DNA from 2 places in the Enterobacter sp. 3U4 genome. Region 2 is predicted to be linked to the other one. Evidence: predicted binding sites of a transcription regulator. Region 2 holds the regulator's gene; the other holds the start of a gene.

Region 1 (3,417 bases), 1.7 Mb from region 2:
CACTTTCCAGAATCGCTTTGTCGGTCTGCTTCAGCCACTGGCTGGTCAGCGTACCGGCGGTCATGGAGCCGCTCACGTTCAGCGCGGTACGACCCATGTCGATCAGCGGTTCAACAGAGATTAGCAGCGCGACCAGCGTCACGGGCAGACCCAGCGCAGGCAGCACAATCAGCGCGGCGAAGGTTGCGCCGCCGCCAACGCCCGCAACGCCTGCGGAGCTTACGGTGACAATCCCGACCAGCGTGGCGATCCAGACCGGATCCAGCGGGTTGATACCCACCGTCGGCGCGACCATTACGGCCAGCATCGCCGGGTACAGACCCGCACAGCCGTTCTGACCAATGGTGGCACCAAAGGAGGCAGAGAAGCTGGCGATAGATTCCGGCACGCCCAGACGACGGGTTTGCGCTTCCACGTTCAGCGGAATAGACGCGGCGCTGGAGCGGCTGGTGAAGGCAAAGGTCAGCACCGGCCAGACCTTACGGAAGTATTTCAGCGGGCTGACGCCGTTCACGCCCAGCAGGATGCCGTGCACCACGAACATAATGCCCAGGCCCAGATAAGAGGCGACAACGAAGCTGCCCAGCTTAATGATGTCCTGCAGGTTTGAGCCGGCAACCACTTTGGTCATCAGCGCCAGCACGCCGTAAGGGGTGAGCTGCATAACCAGACGAACCAGCTTCATCACCCAGCTTTGCAGGGTGTCAATCGCGGTCAGCACGCGTTCGCCTTTTGGCGCGTCGTCTTTTAGCAGCTTCAGCGCCGCTACGCCCAGGAACGCGGCGAAAATAACCACGCTGATGATCGAGGTTGGGCTCGCGCCGGTCAGGTCAGCAAACGGGTTCTTCGGAATGAAGGAGAGCACCATCTGCGGCACGGTCAGGTCAGCCACTTTACCGACGTAGTTGGTCTGAATCGCGGTCAGACGCGCCGTTTCTGCGGTCCCCTGAACCAGACCTTCTGCGGTCAGGCCAAACAGGTTAGTGACCAGCACACCCACCAGCGCGGCAATTAGCGTGGTGAACAGCAGCGTACCAATGGTCAGGAAACTGATTTTTCCCAACTGGGTCGCGTTATGCAGGCGGGCCACGGCGCTCAGAATAGAGGCGAACACCAGCGGCATAACGATCATCTGCAGCAGCTGGACATAGCCGTTACCGACAATGTTGAACCACTGAATGGAATCTTTCAGAACTGGATTATCGGAGCCATAAATTGCCTGTAATGCCAGACCGAATACAACACCCATGGCCAGACCAACCAGCACCTTTTTCGCCAGGCTCCACTGTTTGTGGCGCGCCTGCGCGAGAAGCAATAGCAATACAGCGAACACAACGACGTTCGCGATGAGTGGAAAATTCATCCCCGTTCTCCTGATTTATTATCGGGTCGGTTTTTACCGATCCTGTTGGCGGAAGGTTAGCAGAAGTGTGATGTAGCGCTTATATCCAAATGGAATGGTTTATGACAAACGGGATAATTTTGTTGGTTTACTGTTCAATCTGGTGATGAATAAAGCGATTGAACTGAAATTGCAGCGAATTAATCATCTGAGAAGACCACCGGACTGCACTGTTTTCGGGCAACGTTTGCGGCATCCAGACGGCGTAAGCAAACAGCGCCATGCACAAGACGCGCTCAAGCTGGTTACCTTTCTGCGGTGCGAGGATAGGAAAACGGAAGCGCCAGCGGCAGGGCCACAGCAGCGGTACGCCCGCGGGCGTCAGCATATCGGCCAGAATATGGCTTAAATAGCCCAGCACCATCCCCTGAATGGCATCAGCGGGGACGATCCAGCTTTCGGGCACTTTTAAATAGAAAAGCGTCAGCAGGCCAAACACGGCCAGCAGGCTGTGCGTAAACCCACGGTGGCCGAACGCGCGGGCGATAGGTTTCGACACCCACTTCAGGCGTTGTCCGAGGAAGGACTTAGGGTGATCGATGTCCGGCAGCAGGCAGGTCAGTACGGCGGAAGGGACGATATGCCACCAGTCCCCCTGTGCCAGCACGGGGGTGAGTTCAGCGTTTTTGGCAAATACTGCGCACGCGATAGAAAAAAGCAGGTGGCCTTCCGCCGTCATGATAAAACCCACAAAACTGTCAATTCATACAGTATAGGGTTTTTATACAGTAGGCGGAAGAGGTGACGGTGTAACTGTTTGTCACAAACCGGAGGAGGGCGTTAGCCGCCCTGCAGGTGGTGCGCCGTAAGTTCTGCCAGTGACTGTAACTTCACATCGGCAAGCGCAAACCGGGGGTCGTGGCGGCCTTCTTCCGCAGGCACCACAATGGAGCGCATCCGCGCGGCTTTAGAGGCCACCATGCCGTTAACGGAATCTTCCAGCGCAACGCAGTTGAGGGGATCCAGGCCGAGCTTAGCGGCACAGTCCAGATAGACCTGCGGGTGCGGCTTGCTGTAAGGCAATTTCTCAGCGGATGCCAGCGCGTCGAAACTGTCGCGCAGTTCAAACATGACGAGCACTTTTTCCAGCATATGCAGCGGTGACGCCGAGGCCAGGCCGACCTTCAGCCCCTGGGCTTTACACAGCGCGACGGCCTCACGTACGCCGGGCAGCAGCGGCTTGCTCTCTTCAACCAGCGAAATGGCGCGGCTGATAATGCGCGCGGTCACTTCATCACGACCCGGTCCAGCCCACGGCTGTTGGGCAAACCACAGGTCAACCACCATATCGATGCGCAGGCCCAGCGTATCGGGAAGTTCATTACGGCGGCTGATATCCACGCCCAGGCTGGCCATGACGTCCAGTTCAGCGCGATCCCACAACGGTTCGGAATCGATCAGTAATCCATCCATGTCAAAAATTGCGGCAAGAATTTGGCGCGGTGTCGACATCACAACGTCTCCTTATCCAGGTGTTCGACAGACGATACGTGCTAAGCACAATCTGCAATTTAGCATATTGCTTTCAAAGATCGGGCGAAATTGATGACCAGCAGGTAGACTTAGGCACAAATAACGCGTCTTTATGAAGAGGAACTGATGACGTATCAACAAGCTGGACGCATTGCGGTCTTAAAACGTATTGCTGGCTGGGTGATTTTTATTCCTGCCGTCATCTCTACGCTGATTTCTGTACTCAAATTTATGTACGATCACAGCGAGAAAGAGCCGGGTATCAATGCGGTAATGCTTGATTTTGCGCATGTGATGATTGAGATGATGCGTTTCAATACGCCATTTTTGAATGTATTCTGGTTTAACTCACCCACCCCGGATTTTCATCAACACCTGAATATCGGCTTTTGGGTGATATACGCCCTGATCTTTGTCGCGCTGGCGCTGCAGGCCTCTGGCGCGCGAATGAGCCGTCAGACGCGCTTTTTACGCGAAGGCGTTGAGGATCAGTTGATTCTGGAGCAGGCTAAAGGCCCGGAAGGCATGAGCCGGGAGCAGAT
Region 2 (3,417 bases):
CGTTGATGCCCTGATACAGGCGGTTCCAGGTAAAACCGAGAATGCGATCGGACAGGCGAATCATCTCGTAGGAGAAGTTCGCTGCAATCTCTTCCATCAGCGCAATGGCGTTCTGCTGGGCTTTCTCATGCGAAATTTTCTTGCTGCGCGCTTCGTCTTCAACGGCGCGGGCAATCGCTTTGGATGCCAACAGCTTGTTGAACAGATCCTGACGCGCCGGGAGACGCGGCCCTACGGCAGCCAGGCGCTGACGGGCGAAGTGCATACGCGCCACGCGCGCCAGTTTTTGCGCGATGATCTTGTCCGTGCCGTGCTCGTCCGCCATTCGACGCAGCGAAACGGAAGGGGAGAAACGCACGAAGCTGTCGCGTCCCAGCCAGGAGACCGCGAAGAACTTCTGGATGCCGTTAAGCATGCGCAGCGGCGGATTCTCTTCACCTTTTTCACGGCCCGGACGACGACCAAACATCACCGATACCGGCACCATCTGCACATCCAGATCGGGATTGCTGCGGTGCAGGTCGAGATAGTCGTGGAACAGCTTGATGGACTCTTCTTTTGGCGTGTAATAGGTAAACACGCGAGGTCCACCGTGAATGAACACGTAGCGCGGCAGCAATGTACCGTCAACTTCCAGCGGTTCAAGCGGGTCAGGTAAATCATGCGCCAGACACTGGGCGCGAAGCGTCAGTAAGTCAGCCTTCGAGTTATAAGGCAAAACGTACATAATGGGACGTGACGTATCGAGCCCCAATTCCAGCGCGGGTTCTGCTGGGATAGACTTGCTTTTTACCAGGATGCTTAATGGTAAATTAAGTAATTTGTAGTAAATTCGTGGCCAGCCGGACATAAACGATGTAAAGCCTCTGGTTAATAATGCAATTGCGGCGCAAGGATAACAGAAAGCGCGCAAAATTTCTGTTGTTACCCGTCATACTTCAGGCTGTAGCGAAACGCGCTACAGTTCCTGTTACTGACGCTTTTTTTCATAAAAGGTTCTTTTAATGGCCAATAATACCACTGGGTTAACGCGTATCATCAAAGCCGCCGGTTATTCATGGAAAGGTTTCCGTGCCGCGTGGATCAACGAAGCCGCCTTTCGCCAGGAGGGCGTCGCCGCTATCATCGCGGTGATCGTCGCCTGTTTCCTTGATGTTGATGCTATTACCCGCGTACTTCTTATCGGTTCCGTGCTTCTGGTGATGATAGTGGAAATTCTTAATAGCGCTATTGAAGCCGTTGTTGATCGCATTGGTTCCGATTTCCACGAGCTTTCTGGCCGCGCAAAAGACATGGGCTCTGCTGCCGTGTTGCTGGCGATTATCACTGCCGTTATCACCTGGGTCACGCTGCTTTGGTCACATTTCCGATGAGCCTCGAGGAATAATTAAGTCCCTGGTTTTTTGTGCAGTTTTTGGTTCCAAAATCGCCTTTGACTGTATATACTCACAGCATAACTGTATATACACCCAGGGGGCGGAATGAAAGCGTTAACGACCAGGCAACAAGAGGTGTTTGATCTCATCCGGGATCATATCGGCCAGACGGGTATGCCACCCACGCGTGCGGAAATCGCGCAGCGTCTGGGCTTCCGTTCTCCGAATGCTGCTGAAGAACACCTGAAAGCGCTGGCGCGTAAAGGCGTGATTGAGATTGTTTCAGGTGCGTCACGCGGCATCCGCCTGCTGGTGGAAGAAGAGACGGGCATTCCGCTGATAGGCCGTGTTGCTGCTGGTGAGCCTTTACTGGCTCAGCAGCACATTGAAGGCCATTACCAGGTCGATCCTGGCATGTTCAAACCGAGCGCTGATTTCCTGCTGCGCGTTAGCGGTATGTCGATGAAAGACATCGGCATTCTTGACGGCGATCTGCTTGCGGTGCACAAAACGCAGGATGTGCGAAACGGCCAGGTGGTTGTGGCGCGCATTGATGACGAAGTGACGGTTAAGCGTCTGAAAAAACAGGGTAACAGCGTACAGTTGCTGCCTGAAAACAGCGAGTTTTCACCCATTGTGGTCGATCTCCGCGAACAGAACTTCTCTATCGAAGGACTGGCGGTTGGGGTGATCCGCAACGGTGAATGGCTGTAACCTCTTCCCGACAGGCTATGGCACCGCTGTAGCCTGATTCATTCCCCACTCCCGGTATTTTTTCATGTCACTGCTGACGGCATCCGATAAGGCATTGTGGCGTCTTGCTCTGCCGATGATCTTCTCCAATATTACGGTTCCCTTGCTGGGTCTGGTCGATACTGCCGTTATTGGTCATCTTGATTCGCCTGTTTATCTTGGCGGCGTGGCGATTGGCGCGACGGCAACCAGCTTCCTGTTTATGCTGCTGCTCTTTTTGCGCATGAGCACCACCGGGCTCACGGCACAGGCTTATGGTGCAAAAGATCCGCTGCGTCTGGCGCGCGCGCTGGTGCAGCCGCTGATCCTCGCGCTTGGCGCGGGGGCGTTAATCGTTTTATTACGTACTCCCCTGATCGACCTTGCGCTCCATGTTGTTGGCGGCAGCGAGGCGGTATTAGAGCAGGCGCGACGTTTCCTTGAAATCCGCTGGCTCAGCGCACCCGCCTCGCTGGCTAACCTGGTTCTGCTCGGGTGGCTACTGGGCGTGCAGTACGCCCGTGCACCAGTGATTTTGCTGGTGGTAGGCAACCTTCTCAACATTGTGCTGGATGTCTGGCTGGTAATGGGCCTGCATATGAACGTGCAGGGCGCGGCGCTGGCGACGGCAATTGCCGAATACGGAACCTTTATCATTGGTCTGTGGATGGTCTGGCGCGTGCTGGCGATGCGCGGGATCTCCCTTGCGCAGCTCAAAACCGCATGGCGCGGCAATATCCGTAAGCTGCTGGCCCTCAATCGTGACATCATGCTGCGCTCGCTGCTGCTTCAGCTCTGCTTCGGCGCGCTGACGGTTTTCGGGGCTCGGCTGGGGCCAGAAATCGTTGCGGTCAATGCAGTATTGATGACGCTTCTGACCTTTACCGCCTACGCGCTGGACGGTTTTGCCTATGCGGTTGAAGCGCATTCCGGACAGGCGTACGGCGCGCGCGAAAGCGGGCAGCTTCGGGACGTCTGGCGGGCAGCCTGCCGTCAGTCTGGGCTGGTGGCGCTGGCGTTCGGCCTGGTTTACGCCTGCTTTGGTGAGCAGATCGTTGCATTGCTTACGTCTCTTCCTGCGCTGCGCGAGCTGGCGAGCCACTATCTCATCTGGCAAGTCGTCTTACCGGTGGTCGGCGTCTGGTGTTATCTGCTGGACGGCATGTTTATTGGTGCGACGCGCGGGGCTGAAATGCGCAACAGCATGGCGGTCGCAGCGGCAGGGTTTGGCCTGACGCTGCTAACGCTTCCCTGGCTGGGTAATCACGGCTTGTGGCTGGCCCTGGCCGTTTTCCTCTCGCTGCGAGGG

What was found. The regulator LexA, encoded in region 2, represses DNA repair genes until DNA is damaged. The targets are predictions, from matches to a motif close to TNCTGTATGTACATACAGNA.
Region 1: RVY89_RS09675 (metal-dependent hydrolase) is a predicted target of LexA. The motif match lies at 2,096-2,115, and genes of this name have one in related genera.

The regions. Positions count from the first base shown of each region.
Region 1 is NZ_CP136665.1:2,044,815-2,048,231, reverse strand. It holds gene RVY89_RS09680 (L-cystine transporter) at 1-1,363, opposite strand, end outside; gene RVY89_RS09675 (metal-dependent hydrolase) at 1,491-2,081, opposite strand; gene hxpB (hexitol phosphatase HxpB) at 2,183-2,854, opposite strand; gene RVY89_RS09665 (YniB family protein) at 3,002-3,417, shown strand, end outside.
Region 2 is NZ_CP136665.1:3,725,062-3,728,478, reverse strand. It holds gene plsB (glycerol-3-phosphate 1-O-acyltransferase PlsB) at 1-850, opposite strand, end outside; gene RVY89_RS17790 (diacylglycerol kinase) at 1,005-1,373, shown strand; gene lexA (transcriptional repressor LexA) at 1,482-2,090, shown strand; gene dinF (MATE family efflux transporter DinF) at 2,155-3,417, shown strand, end outside.